3 regions of the Bradyrhizobium sp. HKCCYLRH1030 genome follow, and region 3 is predicted to be linked to each of the others. Evidence: predicted binding sites of a transcription regulator. Region 3 holds the regulator's gene; each other region holds the start of a gene.

Region 1 (5,155 bases), on a different contig from region 3:
GATAGAGCACGAAGGAGACGTCGCGGCAGGCTGCCAACCGGCCGTAGCTCTTCGCAAGCCCTTCGGCGACGAGCAGCGGCTGATCGGACGCGCTGATCATCTCAGCCATGGGCGCTCTCCTTGTGCGGGGCGGCGCTCTGCTCGCCACGATGTCCGGACGCCTGGCGGCCCTCGCAGTAATCGGTGTCGGAGCAGACGAACATGCGGCTGCCCTTGTCGTCGGTCACGATCTCGTCCAGGTAGGAATCCTCCGCGCCGCACAGCGCGCAGGGTGCATCGAACTTGTAGCGCGTGAACGGATGGTCCTCGAAATCCAGCGAGACGACCGGCGTATAGGGCGGAATGGCATAGATTCGCTTCTCGCGTCCCGCACCGAACAATTGCAGCGCCGGGCAATTGTCCATCTTGGGATTGTCGAACTTCGGCGTCGGCGACGGATCCATCACGTAGCGCGCATTGACCTTGACCGGATAGGCGTAGGACGTCGCGATGTGGCCGAAGCGTGCGATGTCCTCATAGAGCTTGACGTGCATCAGGCCATATTCGGCCAGCGCATGCATGCGGCGGGTCTCGGTCTCGCGCGGCTCGAGAAAGCGCAGCGGCTCCGGGATCGGCACCTGATAGACCAGCACCTGCCCCTCGTGAAGCGGCGCCTCGGGAATGCGATGCCGGGTCTGGATCACGCTCGCCTCTTCCGTCGACGTCGTGGTCGCGACGCCCGCGGTCTTGGCGAAGAATTTGCGGATCGAGATCGCATTTGTCGTATCGTCCGATCCCTGATCGATGACCTTGAGCACGTCGTCGGGACCGAGAATGGCGGCGGTGACCTGCACGCCGCCGGTGCCCCAGCCATAGGGCATCGGCATCTCGCGGCTCGCGAACGGCACCTGATAGCCGGGAATCGCGATCGCCTTCAGGATGGCGCGACGGATCATCCGCTTGGTCTGCTCGTCGAGATAGGCGAAATTGTAGGTCGGCGCGTTCATTCCGCAGCTTCCTTCAATTCGGGAGCGGCCTTGGCCTCGGTGAACTCCTGGCGCAGCTTGCGCAGCAGTCCGAGCTCGGACTGGAAGTCGACATAATGCGGCAGCTTCAGATGCTCGACGAACCCGGTCGCCTGCACGTTGTCGGAGTGCGACATCACGAACTCCTCATCCTGCGCCGGCGCGACCATGTCCTCGCCCAGCTCGCGTGCCCGCAAGGCGCGGTCGACGAGGGCCATCGACATCGTCTTGCGCTCGCCCTGGCCGAAGGCGAGGCCATAGCCGCGCGTGAAGCACGGCGGCTCGGTTGCCGCCCCCTTGAACTGGTTCACCATCTGGCATTCGGTCAGCTCGATCGATCCGAGCGGCACCGCGAACCCGACCTCCTCGGCCGCGAACTCGACCTCGACTTCGCCGAAGCGGATTTCGCCGGCGAAGGGATGGTTGCGGCCGTAGCCGCGCTGGGTCGAGTAGCCGAGCGCGAGCAGAAAGCCCTCATCACCGCGTGCGAGATTCTGCAACCGCAGATCACGATCCGCGGGAAAGCTCAGAGGATCGCGGGTGAGATCGCCGACCGGCGCGCCAACATCGGCTTGCGGCGACGGCTCGATCAGCCCGTCCTGTCCGAGAATGTCGGTGACACGCGGCGTCGGCGCATTCGGCGCCTCGGCACGGGCCGGCGGCTCCGGCTCGCCGCCGGCCGCCAACTGCGGATCGAGCAGCCGATGCGTATAGTCGAAGGTCGGCCCGAGCACCTGGCCGCCCGGAATGTCCTTGAAGGTCGACGAGACGCGCCGCTGCACCCGCATCGCACCGGTGTCGACCGGCTCGGTCGCACCGAAGCGCGGCAGGGTCGCGCGGAAGGCACGCACCAGGAAGATCGCCTCGATCAGATCACCGCGTGCCTGCTTGATTGCGAGCGCCGCGAGCTCGCGGTCGTACAGCGAGCCCTCGGTCATCACGCGATCGACGGCAAGCCCCAACTGCTCGGAGATCTGCGCCAGCGAAAGTTCGGGCACATCGCGATCACCCCGGCGTTCATGCGCCAGCAGCCGGTGCGCGTTCTCGATGGCGCGCTCGCCACCCTTGACGGCAACATACATGCCTCACTCTCCTGCGGAAACGAGTCGGGTCGTTCGCGGGATGGCGACGATGGACGAGCCATCGACCAGCACCACATCGACACCACGCGGAAACAGCTTCTCATTGATCGACAGCCGCTCGAACAGATCGGCGGGTGCCACCGTTGCGCGGAACGATGTCGTCCCGTCGATGCCAGGACCGCGCAGCTTGAACGCCGGCCCTCCGGACAAGCTCGGCACCTGCAGGATCAGCGTCGTCGAGCGATCAGGGTATTCAGCACTGCCGAGCGCGAATGAATTCAGATCAGGCAGCGCTTCGGGGTCCGCCGCCACCGCAAAGCAGGCGAGCGCGGCATCGGCGACGATCGGCGCCCCGGTGTGAAACTTGAGCCAGGCGCCGACCTCGGGCGTGCCGGCGAGCGGCGCATCGAGCCAGATCGGCGTATCGTGATCGAACAAGGTCAACGCGATCGCGGCAGCACCAGGCATCAACGACGACGGCCGGCCGACATCGCCCTCGACCTGCCGCACATTGCCCGGACGCGCCATGGCCTCCATGACGGTACGGAAGGTCGATTGCGCGGACAGGACATTGTCGGCGAAACCAGGCTGCAGATCGGAAGCGGCAGCAGCCATCAGCCTTCTCCTCGCACCATCGTATAGAAATCGACACGCGTGGCCGCAGCCTCCTCCGCTCGATGCTCCCGCGATGCGCGCATCAGCTCCTGCAGCGGCGCGACCACCTGAGTCTCGACCGATCGCGCATGGCTCGACGACTGGATCATCGCGTCACACAGCGCCATCAGACGCGCCTTGCCGGCATCTCGTCCGAGCACATAGCCGAACCCGACCTCCCCGCTCTCCAGCCGCACCGCGGCGCGCGACACCGTCGCTTCGCCGACATTGAACGGCGCACCATCACCGCCGATCCGGCCCCGCAGCATCACGAGACCATTCTCCGCCGGACGCAGGTCGCGATACTCAGGCAGCGCCAGTCCGTCGAGCCTGGCGCGGATGTCCGCATGCGAGGCATGCGCCAATACCCGCATCGCCGTCCTGCGCCGGTCCTGCATCGCGGTCTCGCCCTCCATCTTCACCCCGAACTTGCTATCGCGAAGTTGTCTATGTTAATAGACAACTTCGTAACGAAGCGCCATGACTGTTTGATGACATGGGCGTGATTTTCAGGTCTCGCAGCGGAGAACCGCAGATGAGCATGCAGGGCGCCGACTCGGGCGTGGCACTGTGGCGCCGGGTGGCCGACGGCATCGAGCGCGACATCGCCGACGGCCGCTTCGCGGCCGGCACCCGCCTGCCCGGCGAGACCGAGATCGCCGAAACCTACCGCGTCAACCGTCATACGGTGCGTCGCGCGCTCGCGACCTTGGCCGAGCGCGGCCTCGTGCGCGCCGAGCGCGGCAGCGGCACTTATGTCGAAGCGCCTCGCCTGTCATATCCCCTGAGATCGCGAACCAGGTTCTCCGAGATCGTGGGCGCCGGCGGGCGCGAGCCGCGCGGACAGTTGATCGCAGCGTCCGAAGAGTCGGCGACGCGCGAACTCGCGCACGAGCTCCGACTGAAGACGGGGGCGCCGCTGGTCCGAATCGAGGCACTGCGTCTTGCCGACAAGACCCCCATCTGCGTCAGCACGTCCTGGCTGTCGTCCGAGCGATTTCCCGAGGCCGGCCACATCTTCGCTTCGCTCCGCTCGATGACGGCGCTGCTTGCGCATTACGGCATTCGCGACTATCGCCGCGGCGCGACCAGGATCACGGCGGCCATCGCCGACGCGAGCGACGCCGCACGGCTCGACCTCGCGCTGGGCCGTCCGGTGCTGGTGGTCGACAGCACCGACATCGATGCCGATGGGACGCCGCTGGTCAGCAAGCGCTCGCGTTTCGCGGCGGAGCGCGTGACGTTCGAGGTCGAGAGCTAGACCAGACCCCGCCGCCTCGCTTCGTTCTTGCGCGCTCAGTCGATGAGCGTGCCGTCCTGATTGAAGAACGGATGCGGCCCGTCGAAATCCCCGATCGGCACCTGATGCGTGACGACCGTTCCAAATCCCGGTCCTGGAAACCAGGCATGAAGGTGAAAGGCCGGTGGCTCGATCCGGAAGGATGGCGGGCGAAGCTCGGCCAGGTCGAGCGCGACGGCATGGTTCGGTGCCGGGCAGATCGTGCAGGGGATGCCCGCAAACCGGGTCAGCGTCGCGCGATGAACGTGACCGCACCCGATCAGTTGCACCCGCGGATGGCGCGTGAGGACGGCCGCGAGATCGTCGGCGTTGCGCAGGTTCTGCCGGTCCATGTGCCAGATGCCAGTGGCGAACGGCGGGTGGTGCAGAAACAGCAGGGCCGGCCTTTCGCTGGATCCGGACAGCGCGGCGTCGAGCCATTGCAGACTCGCTTCATCGAGCTCGCCATGCGGATGGCCGGGCACGCTGGAATCGAGCAGAAGCAGATCGAGATCGGCCAACTCCACGCACCGGTTCAGCGGACCGGTGGGCTGACCATGCAGAGCGTCCGGAAACGCCGCGCGCATCAGCTCGCGTGAATCGTGATTGCCGGGCACGGCGACGAATGGAGTTTCGAGCTCGGCGAGAAGATCCTTGAGATGATCGTACTCGGCCGACAACGGCGTATCGACGAGATCGCCGGAGATCACCACCAGATCGAGCTTCGGCTCGAACCGGTTGAGCTCCGTGATGCAACGGGTCAACGCGCGCGCCGTATCGACGCGGCAGTAGGCGAGCCGGCCGGGCGCCTTGATGTGCAGGTCGGATATCTGGGCGATGACGACGGGGCTCTTGGTCATCAGCAGATCAGCCTTTCTCCGGCAACAGCCGAATGGAGTCCGGTGCAATCCGCAGGCCGATCCGCTCTCCCGCAGCGACACTGATCGAATTCGGCGCGTCCACGGTCAGTGCAATTGAGGCGGCGTCGCGGACGATGATCCGCTGCCGGTCGCCGACAAAGCGGACGCTGTCGACGACGCCAGTCAGACTCGATGCCGCGGCATCGACGATCCCGATCGTTTCCGGCCGAACCATCGCCACCGCCAGGTTACGTGGACCGGGATCGGCGATCGGCT
Region 2 (5,155 bases), on a different contig from region 3:
CTGTCGGCGCCGCTCGCCGGCTGGCAGCGGCTGCCGTCCGCCAGCAAATGGCTGGAGAGCCACGCCATGGAAGGCGCACAGCGCGACCGCTTCGATGACTTCCTGAAGCAGAGCAGCGCCGGCAGGGCGATGCCGAGCGAGGCCGACCGCGAGGCGCTGTTCAAGCAGTACCAGGCCTGGGAGGCCGAGAAGACCGGCAGCGCCCGCGCCCAGGCGCGCGGCCAGCGCTGAGCTCGTAGCGTTCGACGAAATCCCATCAAGAGAAAAGCCCCGCGGATGCGGGGCTTTTTGCTGTTGTGCCCTTCCGATGCGCTGACTGCGGGCGCCCGGCTTGCCGGCCGGAGCCGCCGTCAGCCGATATTCTCGCCGTCAGCGTTCTTGTCTGCCGCCAGCCGCGCGAGTACGGCGCGGGCTGCCGCATGATGGTCGGGCGTGATGTTCGAGGCGACCATGCGGATGGCGGTGGCGAGCACCGCCGCGTCGTCGGTGAAGCCGAGGATGGGCAACACGTCAGGCATGAAGTCGAACGGCACGACGAAGTAGGCGATGGCGCCGAGCAGGGCGACCTGTACGTGCCGGGGTGTCTCCTTGTCGAAGGCGCAATAATACGCTGCAAGCAGCTCCTCGGCGAATGGCAGCCGCGCGACAACCTTCTTGAACTTGATCCAGAAACGACGGCGAAGGGTCTCGCGATCCCGGGCCAGCCGCTCCGCGGGCTCGAAGCCAACGCTGTAGTCGGTCGCATCCGACATGATGTCCGATCTCCGGTTCCAGACGGCGCTGGGGGCGCGGTCCTCGCCCTCGGATGTGGTGATGGCGACGCCGGCCGCAAGGCGCGTGCCGTCGTCGCCAAGATCTCAGCCGCGCATCGTCGCGGCGATCGCATTCATCGCCTTGGCGAGCGCGATGTCGCGCATGGTCACGCCGCCTGCGTCATGGGTCGTGAGGACCACCTCGACGGTGCGGTAGACGTTGCGCCACTCGGGATGATGGTCAGCCTTTTCAGCGACCAGGGCGACGCGGGTCATGAAGCCGAAGGCTTCGTTGAAGTCTGTGAATGTGAACGTGCGGGCGATGGCCTCACGGCCCTGTGCCTCGGTCCAGCCGGGAAGCTCCCGCAAGGCGGTGGCGCGTGCCTCCGCCGACAATGGTTGCGGCATCTCGATCTCCTCTCGTGGTGCAATCGACCGGACACGCGGCGGCATCCGGGCGACTGCGGGGCTACCTCCGGCTGGATCGCGCCGGTGTCCGGTTGCCAAGACTAACCGAAAACGCATCCCGATCAGAGCCTTGTCACAGGCGCGATGCCGGAGGCGCTTGGAACTGCCCCGATCCTCCGGCGACTGGTGCGATGGTAACCATGACGCAGATGTCACCCCGGGCGGACAAGAAATTTGCTACAGTTCGGCTCTATTGAAGGACGACGTGGCCAGACGAAGCCGCCTGTGGCATCGCCCGGGCCTGGGACCACCGGAGGACGGGATCTGGTAGATACTCAGACCACGCCAGCGCAGCGCTCACGGATGCGCCCTGCCGTGTTCATCGTCATCGCCGGGATCCTCGCGGTCGTCGGCGCTTTGACGGGGGCCTACTATTTTGCGATGCGTCCCGTGGTGCTCAAGATCGCGGTCGGTCCGCCCAACAGCGACGACCTGAAGGTCGTCCAGGCCCTGACCCAGGCCTTTTCCCAGTCGCACGCCTCCGTCAGGCTGCGGCCGGTTCCGACCGAGGGCGCCGCACAGAGCGCGCAGGCGCTGGCCGCAGGCAAGGTTGATCTCGCGATCGTCCGGGGTGACCTCGAGGTCCCAAAGAACGCGCAGGCCGTGGCGACGCTGCGCAAGAACGTCGCCGTGCTCTGGGTGCCTCCGGGCGGCAAGGGCAAGGGTCGCAAGGGCGCCAAGATCACCAAGATCTCCCAGCTCGCGGGCCACAAGGTCGGCATCATCGGTCGGACCCCGGCGAACGCCAATTTGCTGAAGGTGATCCTGCATCAGTACGGCGTCGACGCCAGCAAGGTCGAGATCGTCCAAGTCCCGATCACCGAGGCCGCCGAAGCCGTGCGCAACCAGCGGGCGGACGTCTATCTTGCGGCCGGACCCATCAATAGCAAGATCACGGCGGATGCGATCGCCGCTGCCACCAAGGACGGCGGCACGCCGACCTTCCTGGCGATCGATTCGGCCGAAGCGATCGCGCAGAACCACCCCGAATATGAATCGACCGAAATTCCCGCCGGCGCGTTTGGCGGCTCGCCCGATCGTCCCGAGGACGAGGTGAAGACCATCAGCTTCAACCACCACATCGTGGCGCGCAAAGGCCTGTCGGATTCGACAGTGTCCGCGTTCACCCATCAGCTGTTTTCGGTGCGCCAGCAATTGCTGTCGGAGTTCCCGCTGGCTGCCAAGATCGAGACCCCCGACACCGACAAGGACGCCGCGATTCCGGCGCATCCCGGCGCGGCGGCGTTCATCAACGGCGAGGAGAAGACCTTCCTCGACCGCTACAGCGACTACATCTGGTGGGGCCTGATGGCGCTTTCGGCGATGGGTTCGGCCGGTGCGTGGTTCGCCGGCTATCTCAAGCGCGACGAACGCACCATCAACACCTCGCTGCGCGATCGTCTGCTGGAGATGATCACGATCGCGCGCAAGAGCGATTCGACCGAGGAGCTCGACCAGCTGCAGAGCGAGGCCGACGAGATCCTGCGCAACACGCTGACCTGCTTCGAGGACGGTGCAATCGAGCACGCGGCGTTGACCGCGTTCAACATCGCGCTCGAGCAGTTCCACAACGCGGTGGCCGATCGCAAGCTCATCCTGATGAGCATGCCCGCCAATCTGCAGCGAACCGGCGCGCAGTTGCGTGCCGCCGGCACCTGAGGGCGGACGATGTTCGCCCTGCGGCCGCGTCACGCGCTGTCCACGGCGCGATTGTAATTCCAGCGTCATCAATCTTTTCTAGGTCTGCCGGGCCGTGGCTCGCGCCGGCTCCCGCGCGCGATCCGACCAGGAGATCCGCATGACGCTTCGCATTCCTCGACCGCACACCGCCCTGTCCCGCCGCCGCTTCCTGTCGACGGCCGCCGCAGCCGGCGTCACGACGCTGGCGATGCCCTATCTGAGCCGCGCCGCCGACCGGCCGCAGATCACGCATGGCGTGCAGTCCGGCGACGTCGGCATGGATGGCGGCGTGGTCTGGGCGCGCGCCGACCGGCCGTCGCAGATGCTGGTCGAGGTGGCGACCACCGAATCGTTCAAGGACGCGCGTACGCTGCCTCCGATTGCCGCGCTTCCGGAAAGCGACTTCACGGCCAAGATGCTGATCGACGGCCTTCCGAGCGGCCAGGACATCTTCTACCGTGTCAAGTTCCGCGACCTGTCGCATACCGCGGTCGAAAGCGAGGCCGTGGCCGGCCGCTTCCGCACCGCGCCAGGCAACAAGCGCGACGTCTCGTTCGTCTGGGGCGGCGACGTGGCGGGGCAGGGCTGGGGCATCAATCCCGATGATGGCGGCATGTTCACCTTCTCGACGATGAAGAAGCACCGCCCGGACTTCTTCCTGCACTCCGGCGACACCATCTACGCCGACGGTCCGATCAAGTCCGAGGTGAAGCTGCCGGACAACAAGGTGTGGAAGAACCTCACCGTGGAAGAGAAGGCCAAGGTCGCCGAGACGCTCGACGAATTCCGTGCCGCCCACAAATACAATTTCCTCGACGAGAACGTTCGCGCCTTCAATGCCGAGGTGCCGATCTTCGTGCAGTGGGACGATCACGAGGTCACCAACAACTGGTCGGCCTCCAAGGAGCTGCCCGCCGCCTACAAGGAGCGCAACATCCAGTTGCTCGCGGCCCGCGCGGCGCGCGCCTTCCACGAGATGTATCCGATGCGCGAGAGCATCATCGAGCCGGGCCGAGTCTATCGCACCATCAACTATGGCCCGCATCTCGACGTGTTCGTGCTCGACGAGCGCAGCTACCGCGGCGCCAACGGTCCCAATCTCGAGGACGAGTATGGTCCGGCGTCCTACTTCATCGGGCCGGAGCAGATGCGCTGGTTGAAGCAGGCGCTGCTCAATTCCCGCGCGACTTGGAAGGTGATCGCCTCCGACATGCCGCTCAGCATCATCGTCTATGACGACGCGGCCAACAAGAAGGGCTCGGAAGCCATCGCCCAGGGTGACGGCCCGGCGCGCGGCCGCGAGCTCGAGATTGCCGAGATCCTGCGCTTCATCAAGACCGCGCCGATCCAGAACACGGTGTGGCTGACGGCGGACGTGCACTACGCGGCCGCGCATTATTACGATCCGAACAAAGCGCAGTTTCAGGACTTCGAGCCGTTCTGGGAGTTCGTCTCCGGTCCGCTGCATGCCGGCACGTTCGGTCCGAACGAGCTCGATAACACCTTCGGCCCCGAGGTGCGCTTCATCAAGGCGCCCGGCCTCGACAAGCAGAATCTGCCGCCGTCGGCCGGCATGCAGTTCTTCGGCCACGTCAAGATCGAAGGCGCCACGGGCCAGATGACCGTGACCCTGCGGGATCGCGCCGACGTCGCGCTGTGGTCGACCACGCTCGATCCGAAGCTGGGCTGAGGTCTCGTTGTTCGGCGGCAAGACGACCGCGTGCGGCGACGGCAACTAATCGCGTCGCCGCAGCGCCGCCTCCAGCGCCTCGGTCGGGCAAGGCTTCGGCAGCCGCGGCCGGTCGGCGAATGCGGGTGGCACGCGGTCGGCGCCATAGCCGGTCGAGAATGCGAAGGGAATGCCGAGCGCCGTCAGCCGCTCGGCAATCGCAAAGCTCTTTTCGCGGACCAGGCCGACATCGAGCAGCGCGAATTGCGGGACGCGCTCGGCGATCATGGCGAGCGCGGTTGCGACGTCGGCTGCGATCCTGATGTCGGGAACGCCGAGGTCGGTGATCGTGTCTTCCAGTCCGAGTGCAATGATGGGGTCGTCTTCGACGACCAGCACATGCTGATAGAACTCGGGCACGCCTGATTGCGAGCTGGTCATGGGATCTGCGGGTTCCAGGATGAGGGATGGACCCCGCGGCCGGCGCCTCCTCTCGAGCGCGCTGGCGGGTTCCTGGAACCAAGGCAGCATATCAGAGTTCCTGTGTCGGTGCACTTGTGAACACAAGGTGCACGGATCACGCACA
Region 3 (5,155 bases):
AAACACCAGGACATGGGCGAGGCTCGCGCCGCGCGCTGCCTCGGTTGCCGACAGGCTGAGAAGCCCGATCTCGCTCGCAGTGTCGAAGCCGAGACCGAACAGGAAACCGAGCGGATACATGTGCCAGGCGCGTCCCACCAGGCGGAGCACCGGGCGCAGCAGGCGGATGAGGATGCCCCGTCCGGAGCTTCCGGCGGTTTCCATCTCGGACTGCGGCTGTGCGGCGCGGCGCCAGAGGTTCACGAACAGAATGAGGTTCGCCAACGCGATCAGCAGCAGGAAGCCGGCCGACACCGACGTGCCGATGACGCCGCCGATCGCCCTGATCGCGCTCTCTTCATCCAGGAGGTCGGCGCCGGCGATGAGGCTCACGACGATGGTGGCGATGACGACGACGCTGGAATGGCCGAGCGCAAAATACAGGCCGGCGGCGCGCGGGGCGCTACCGTCCTGCACCAGCTTCCGTACGACGTTGTCGATCGCCGCGATGTGATCCGCATCGACCGCATGGCGCAGTCCGAGCAGCCAGGCCAGCATCGCGGTGCCGACGATGGCGGGCCGGTCGGCGTAGAGCGCGAACGCCCAGGCCCAGGCGAGCGCGTTGGCGGCGACCAGCCCGCCGACGAGCGCAACGTTGCGGCCGGGCTGCGATCGCCACCACAGCAGCCGAGGGGCACGAGGATGATCAATTTGAACAATCGTCATACTCGGACTATAGCAAGAGCCAGGCCAGTTCGGTAAAGCCCCCGCTGCAGGCAAAAGCTGCAGGAAAACGTGGGCGGCCCTTCCCGGATTGCCCTCTCGCTTGGCAACCCGCTATCCAGTCACGCACAGATCATGACCAGCGGCGGGACATCCTCTTCTCTCGTCCCTCCTTCGCTCACCGCATCGAGGCACTCTGTGCCGCGATCTCGCGCCGCACGACCGCCTCGAACTGGCTCGCGGGGGCGGCGAACATCAGCCGGGTCTCCTCATGGAACGCCGAGAAGATGCCGACCACGGCCGGCTGTCCGCCGACTTCGGCCATGATGGGGGAGCCCGAATAGCCGAAATTGGCGAGGCAATGCACCGTCAGCAGCATCCCGTCCTTGGTCATGCCGGCGCTGCAATTGCGCTGGCCGGTCGGCGAATAGCGCCGCTCCTGGCCATAGCCGATCTCGGAGATGGTTCCGGCCGTGGTCGCAGCCTGCAATTCCTCGCGCGTCAGCGCCCTGACCTCAACCGGCTTCGACGGCAGCGCGTCCTTCAGCACGATCAACGCCCAATCGGCGGGCGAGCGGTCGAGCGACCACCTGTCGTGCCGGGTCGGGACGAAATCAGGCGCCACGATCAGCTTGTCGGCGACAGACGATGCCGCCGGCGTGCCCCTGTTCATGCCGGCCAGGAAGCGGACGTTGCCGGGGCTGACCTGCGCCACGCCGTTGAACACGCAATGTGCCGCGGTGAGCACGACGCGCGGCGCGACCAGCGTGCCGGTGCACCAGCCGCCGGTCGAGTATTGCGCGACGGTGACGACGCCGATCGACGACGCCGGCCACGAGGTGGGATCGACGACCTCGCCGATGTGGCGGTCGAGCCCGAGCAGTTGCTCCGGACGCGGAGCGGCGATGCCGGCCTCCGCCGATTCCGGCTTCGGCCGCCAGGCCGCAATGGCACTCTGGGCCTGGACGCGCTGCGGCTCGGTCAACTTGACCCGCTGCACGTCGCGGCCGGCCGATCGCACGCCGCTACGGCCCGCCATCACCAGCCAGGCATAGCCCTGCACGACGTCCTGTTTCACACCGCGGCCGTCGAGCAGCATCAGGCCGAGCATGTATTGCGACTGGGCGAAGCCCTGCGCCGCGGCGCGGCTGAACCAGCGGCCGGCTTCGCCGTAATTGCTCGCAACACCTTCGCCATTGACGTAGGCGATGCCGAGATAGTGTTGCGCGACAGCGAGCCCCTGATCGGCGGCCTTGCGGTACCACGCCAGCGCCTCGGCGGGGTTGCGCGGTTGGCCCCAGCCGAAGGCGTGCATGAAGCCGACGTCGAACTGCGCCCGCGCATCGCCCTTGGCGGCCAGCGGCAGCAGCCGTCGCATCGCCGCCGCATGCTGCCCGTTGCCTGCCGCCGCGACCGCGTCTTCGAGCTCGGCGGCCGTGGCGCCCGCCGCGCCGCCGAGCAGCACGGCAAGAGATATGATGATGGTCTTGATCAAGGGCGTCCGCTGGGACCGAAACATCGTGACGGGCCACGAAGCAGACACGATCAAGACGGCGGCGGCGTGGCGGAAAGCGGACCGCGATCTCCTCAATCGGGCCGCCTCGCGTCTCACACCTGCTGCGTCCTCACGCCCGATCGCCCCTTACACCTGCTCGCTCTTGGCGAAGCGATCATCGAGCGCATAACCGGCGCCGCGCACGGTGCGGATCGGGTCCTGCTCGCGGCCGGGATTGAGCAGCTTGCGCAGGCGGCCGATATGGACGTCGACGGTGCGCTCGTCGATGTAGATGTCGCGGCCCCAGACACTGTCGAGCAGCTGCTCGCGGCTGAACACGCGGCCGGGATGCTCCAGGAAGAACTCGAGCAGGCGGTATTCGGTCGGGCCGAGATCGATCGGCCTACCAGAGCGCGCCACGCGGCGCTTCTCGCGGTCGAGCTCGATGTCGCCATAGGACAGCACGGTCGCCAGCCGCTCCGGACTCGCCCGCCGCAGCAGGCCTTTCACCCGCGCCAGAAGCTCCGGCACCGAGAACGGCTTGACGATGTAGTCGTCGGCGCCGGTCGCGAGGCCGCGCACGCGCTCGCTCTCCTCGCCGCGTGCGGTGAGCATGATGATCGGCAACTGCCGGGTCTCGGTCCGCGCCCGCAGGCGGCGGCACAGCTCGATGCCGGACAGGCCCGGCAGCATCCAGTCGAGCACGACGAGATCGGGAACACGCTCCTTCAGGCGCGTGTCGGCTTCGTCGCCGCGCGCCACGGTCTCGACCTCGTAGCCTTCGGCCTCGAGGTTGTAGCGCAGCAGCGTCGTCAGCGCCTCCTCGTCCTCCACCACCAGAATTCGGGCGCCCATGTCTGAACCGTCTCTCTCAGTTGCCGGGGATCGTCGATGCGAAGCTCGTCATGTCGCCCTTCGGGCGCTTGTCCATGATCTGCTGGCCTTCGATCATATAGAACACCGTCTCGGCGATGTTGGTCGCGTGATCGCCGATGCGCTCGATATTCTTGGCGCAGAACATCAGGTGGATGCAGAACGAGATGTTGCGCGGATCCTCCATCATGTAGGTCAGGAGCTCGCGGAACAGCGAGGTGCAGATGGCATCGACTTCCTCATCGCCCTTCCACACCGTCATCGCCGCCGGCAAATCGTGCGCGGCATAGGCGTCCAGCACCGTCTTGACCTGCGACTGCACGAGATCGGTCATGTGCTCGAGCCCGCGGATCAGCTTCAGCGGATGGAAGTCGCTCTCCAGCGCCGCGACGCGCTTGCCGATGTTCTTGGCGAGATCGCCGATACGCTCCAGATCGGTCGCCACGCGCATCGCGCCGACGATCTCACGCAGGTCGACCGCCATCGGCTGTCGCCGGGCGATGGTAAGAACGGCGCGCTCCTCGATGATGCGTTGCAGCTTGTCGACCTCGGCGTCGGTGGCGACCACCTTCTGGCCGAGCGCGATGTCGCGTCGCACCAGCGCATCGACGGAATCGACGATCAGCCGCTCGGCGAGGCCGCCCATCTCCGATACCAGACGGGTGAGGTCCTGCAGATCGCTGTCGAACGCCTTGGCGGTATGTTCACTGGCCATGATGATCTCCTGAAGACAATGTCGTCGGCGTCAGCCGAACCGGCCGGTGATGTAATCCTGGGTCCGCCGATCGCTCGGCGAGGTGAAGATCTTGCTGGTGTCGTCGAACTCGATCAGCTCGCCGAGATACATGAAGGCGGTCTTGTCGGAGACGCGCGCCGCCTGCTGCATGTTATGCGTCACGATGGCGATCGTATAGTTTTCGGCGAGTTCCTGGATCAGCTCCTCGACCTTGGCGGTCGAGATCGGATCGAGCGCCGAGCACGGCTCGTCGAACAGGATCACCTCCGGCCGGACCGCCACGGTACGCGCGATGCACAGCCGCTGCTGCTGGCCGCCGGACAGCGACAGGCCCGAGGCGTTGAGCTTGTCCTTGACCTCGTTCCACAACGCGCCGCCGCGCAGCGCCTTCTCGACCCGGTCGTCCATCTCCGACTTGGAGATCTTCTCATAGAGGCGGATGCCGAAGGCGATGTTCTCGTAGATCGTCATCGGGAACGGCGTCGGCTTCTGGAACACCATGCCGACCCGGGCACGCAGCAGGTTCAGATCGAGCTTGGGATCGAGGATGTTGGTGTTGTCGAGCATCAGCTGCCCGGTCGCCCGCTGCCCCGGATAGAGATCGTACATCCGGTTGAAGATGCGCAGCAGCGTGGACTTGCCGCAGCCGGACGGGCCGATGAACGCGGTGACGCGGTTGGTGCCCAGCGACAGGTTGATGTTCTTCAGCGCATGATGGTCGCCGTAGTAGAAGTTGAGGTTGCGCGCGGTCACCTTGGCCGGCGCATCCGGAAGCGCCTTGCCGTGAAGAGCGTGATTGGGCTGACTGACGGAGACGGACAGTTCGGTCATTTGGTGTTCCTCTCGGCGCCGAGAATGCGTGCACCGATGTTCAGGGCGAGCACGGCCAGAGTGATGAGAAGGGCTCCGCTCCAGGCCAGTTGTTTCCAGTAGGCATAAGGGCTCTGGACGAAATTGTTGATGGTGACGGGCAGGTTCGCCATCGTCTTGGAAAGGTTGAGGCTCCAGAACTGGTTCGACAGCGCGGTGAACAGCAGAGGCGCGGTCTCGCCGGCGACGCGGGCGGTCGCCAGCAGCACGCCGGTGATGAGGCCCGAGCGCGCCGCCCGATAGGCGATGCGGCGGATCACCAGCGAGCGCGGCAGGCCGAGCGCAGACGCCGCCTCGCGCAGCGGGTTGGGCACGAGCAGCAGCATGTCCTCGGTGGTGCGCAGCACCACCGGGATCACGATGACCGCCAATGCAAGGGAACCCGCGAGTGCCGAGAAGCCGCCCATCGGCACCACGACCGCACCATAGATGAACAGGCCGATGATGATCGAGGGCGCCGACAGCAGGATGTCGTTGAT

Evidence for each region. Region 3 encodes PhoB, which activates phosphate uptake and scavenging genes when phosphate is short. Its sites were predicted from a motif close to TGTCATNNANCTGTCAT; they were not measured.
Region 1: the regulator PhoB is predicted to act here: its motif matches at 3,221-3,237, upstream of phnF (phosphonate metabolism transcriptional regulator PhnF).
Region 2: the regulator PhoB is predicted to act here: its motif matches at 2,932-2,948, upstream of ACQR1E_RS08620 (alkaline phosphatase D family protein).

What each region holds. Positions count from the first base shown of each region.
Region 1 is NZ_JBNPUY010000003.1:26,280-31,434, reverse strand. Features, by position in the region: gene phnK (phosphonate C-P lyase system protein PhnK) at 1-109, opposite strand, end outside; gene ACQR1E_RS10410 (alpha-D-ribose 1-methylphosphonate 5-phosphate C-P-lyase PhnJ) at 102-986, opposite strand; gene ACQR1E_RS10405 (carbon-phosphorus lyase complex subunit PhnI) at 983-2,086, opposite strand; gene phnH (phosphonate C-P lyase system protein PhnH) at 2,090-2,701, opposite strand; gene phnG (phosphonate C-P lyase system protein PhnG) at 2,701-3,156, opposite strand; gene phnF (phosphonate metabolism transcriptional regulator PhnF) at 3,276-4,001, shown strand; gene ACQR1E_RS10385 (phosphodiesterase) at 4,037-4,879, opposite strand; gene ACQR1E_RS10380 (ABC transporter ATP-binding protein) at 4,887-5,155, opposite strand, start outside.
Region 2 is NZ_JBNPUY010000002.1:709,000-714,154, forward strand. Features, by position in the region: gene ACQR1E_RS08600 (TAXI family TRAP transporter solute-binding subunit) at 1-231, shown strand, start outside; gene ACQR1E_RS08605 (YkvA family protein) at 351-752, opposite strand; gene ACQR1E_RS08610 (4a-hydroxytetrahydrobiopterin dehydratase) at 858-1,160, opposite strand; gene ACQR1E_RS08615 (TAXI family TRAP transporter solute-binding subunit) at 1,536-2,879, shown strand; gene ACQR1E_RS08620 (alkaline phosphatase D family protein) at 3,019-4,590, shown strand; gene ACQR1E_RS08625 (response regulator) at 4,636-5,010, opposite strand.
Region 3 is NZ_JBNPUY010000005.1:254,909-260,063, reverse strand. Features, by position in the region: gene ACQR1E_RS16985 (HoxN/HupN/NixA family nickel/cobalt transporter) at 1-705, opposite strand, end outside; gene ACQR1E_RS16980 (trypsin-like serine protease) at 881-2,197, opposite strand; gene phoB (phosphate regulon transcriptional regulator PhoB) at 2,345-3,052, opposite strand; gene phoU (phosphate signaling complex protein PhoU) at 3,069-3,785, opposite strand; gene pstB (phosphate ABC transporter ATP-binding protein PstB) at 3,816-4,637, opposite strand; gene pstA (phosphate ABC transporter permease PstA) at 4,634-5,155, opposite strand, start outside.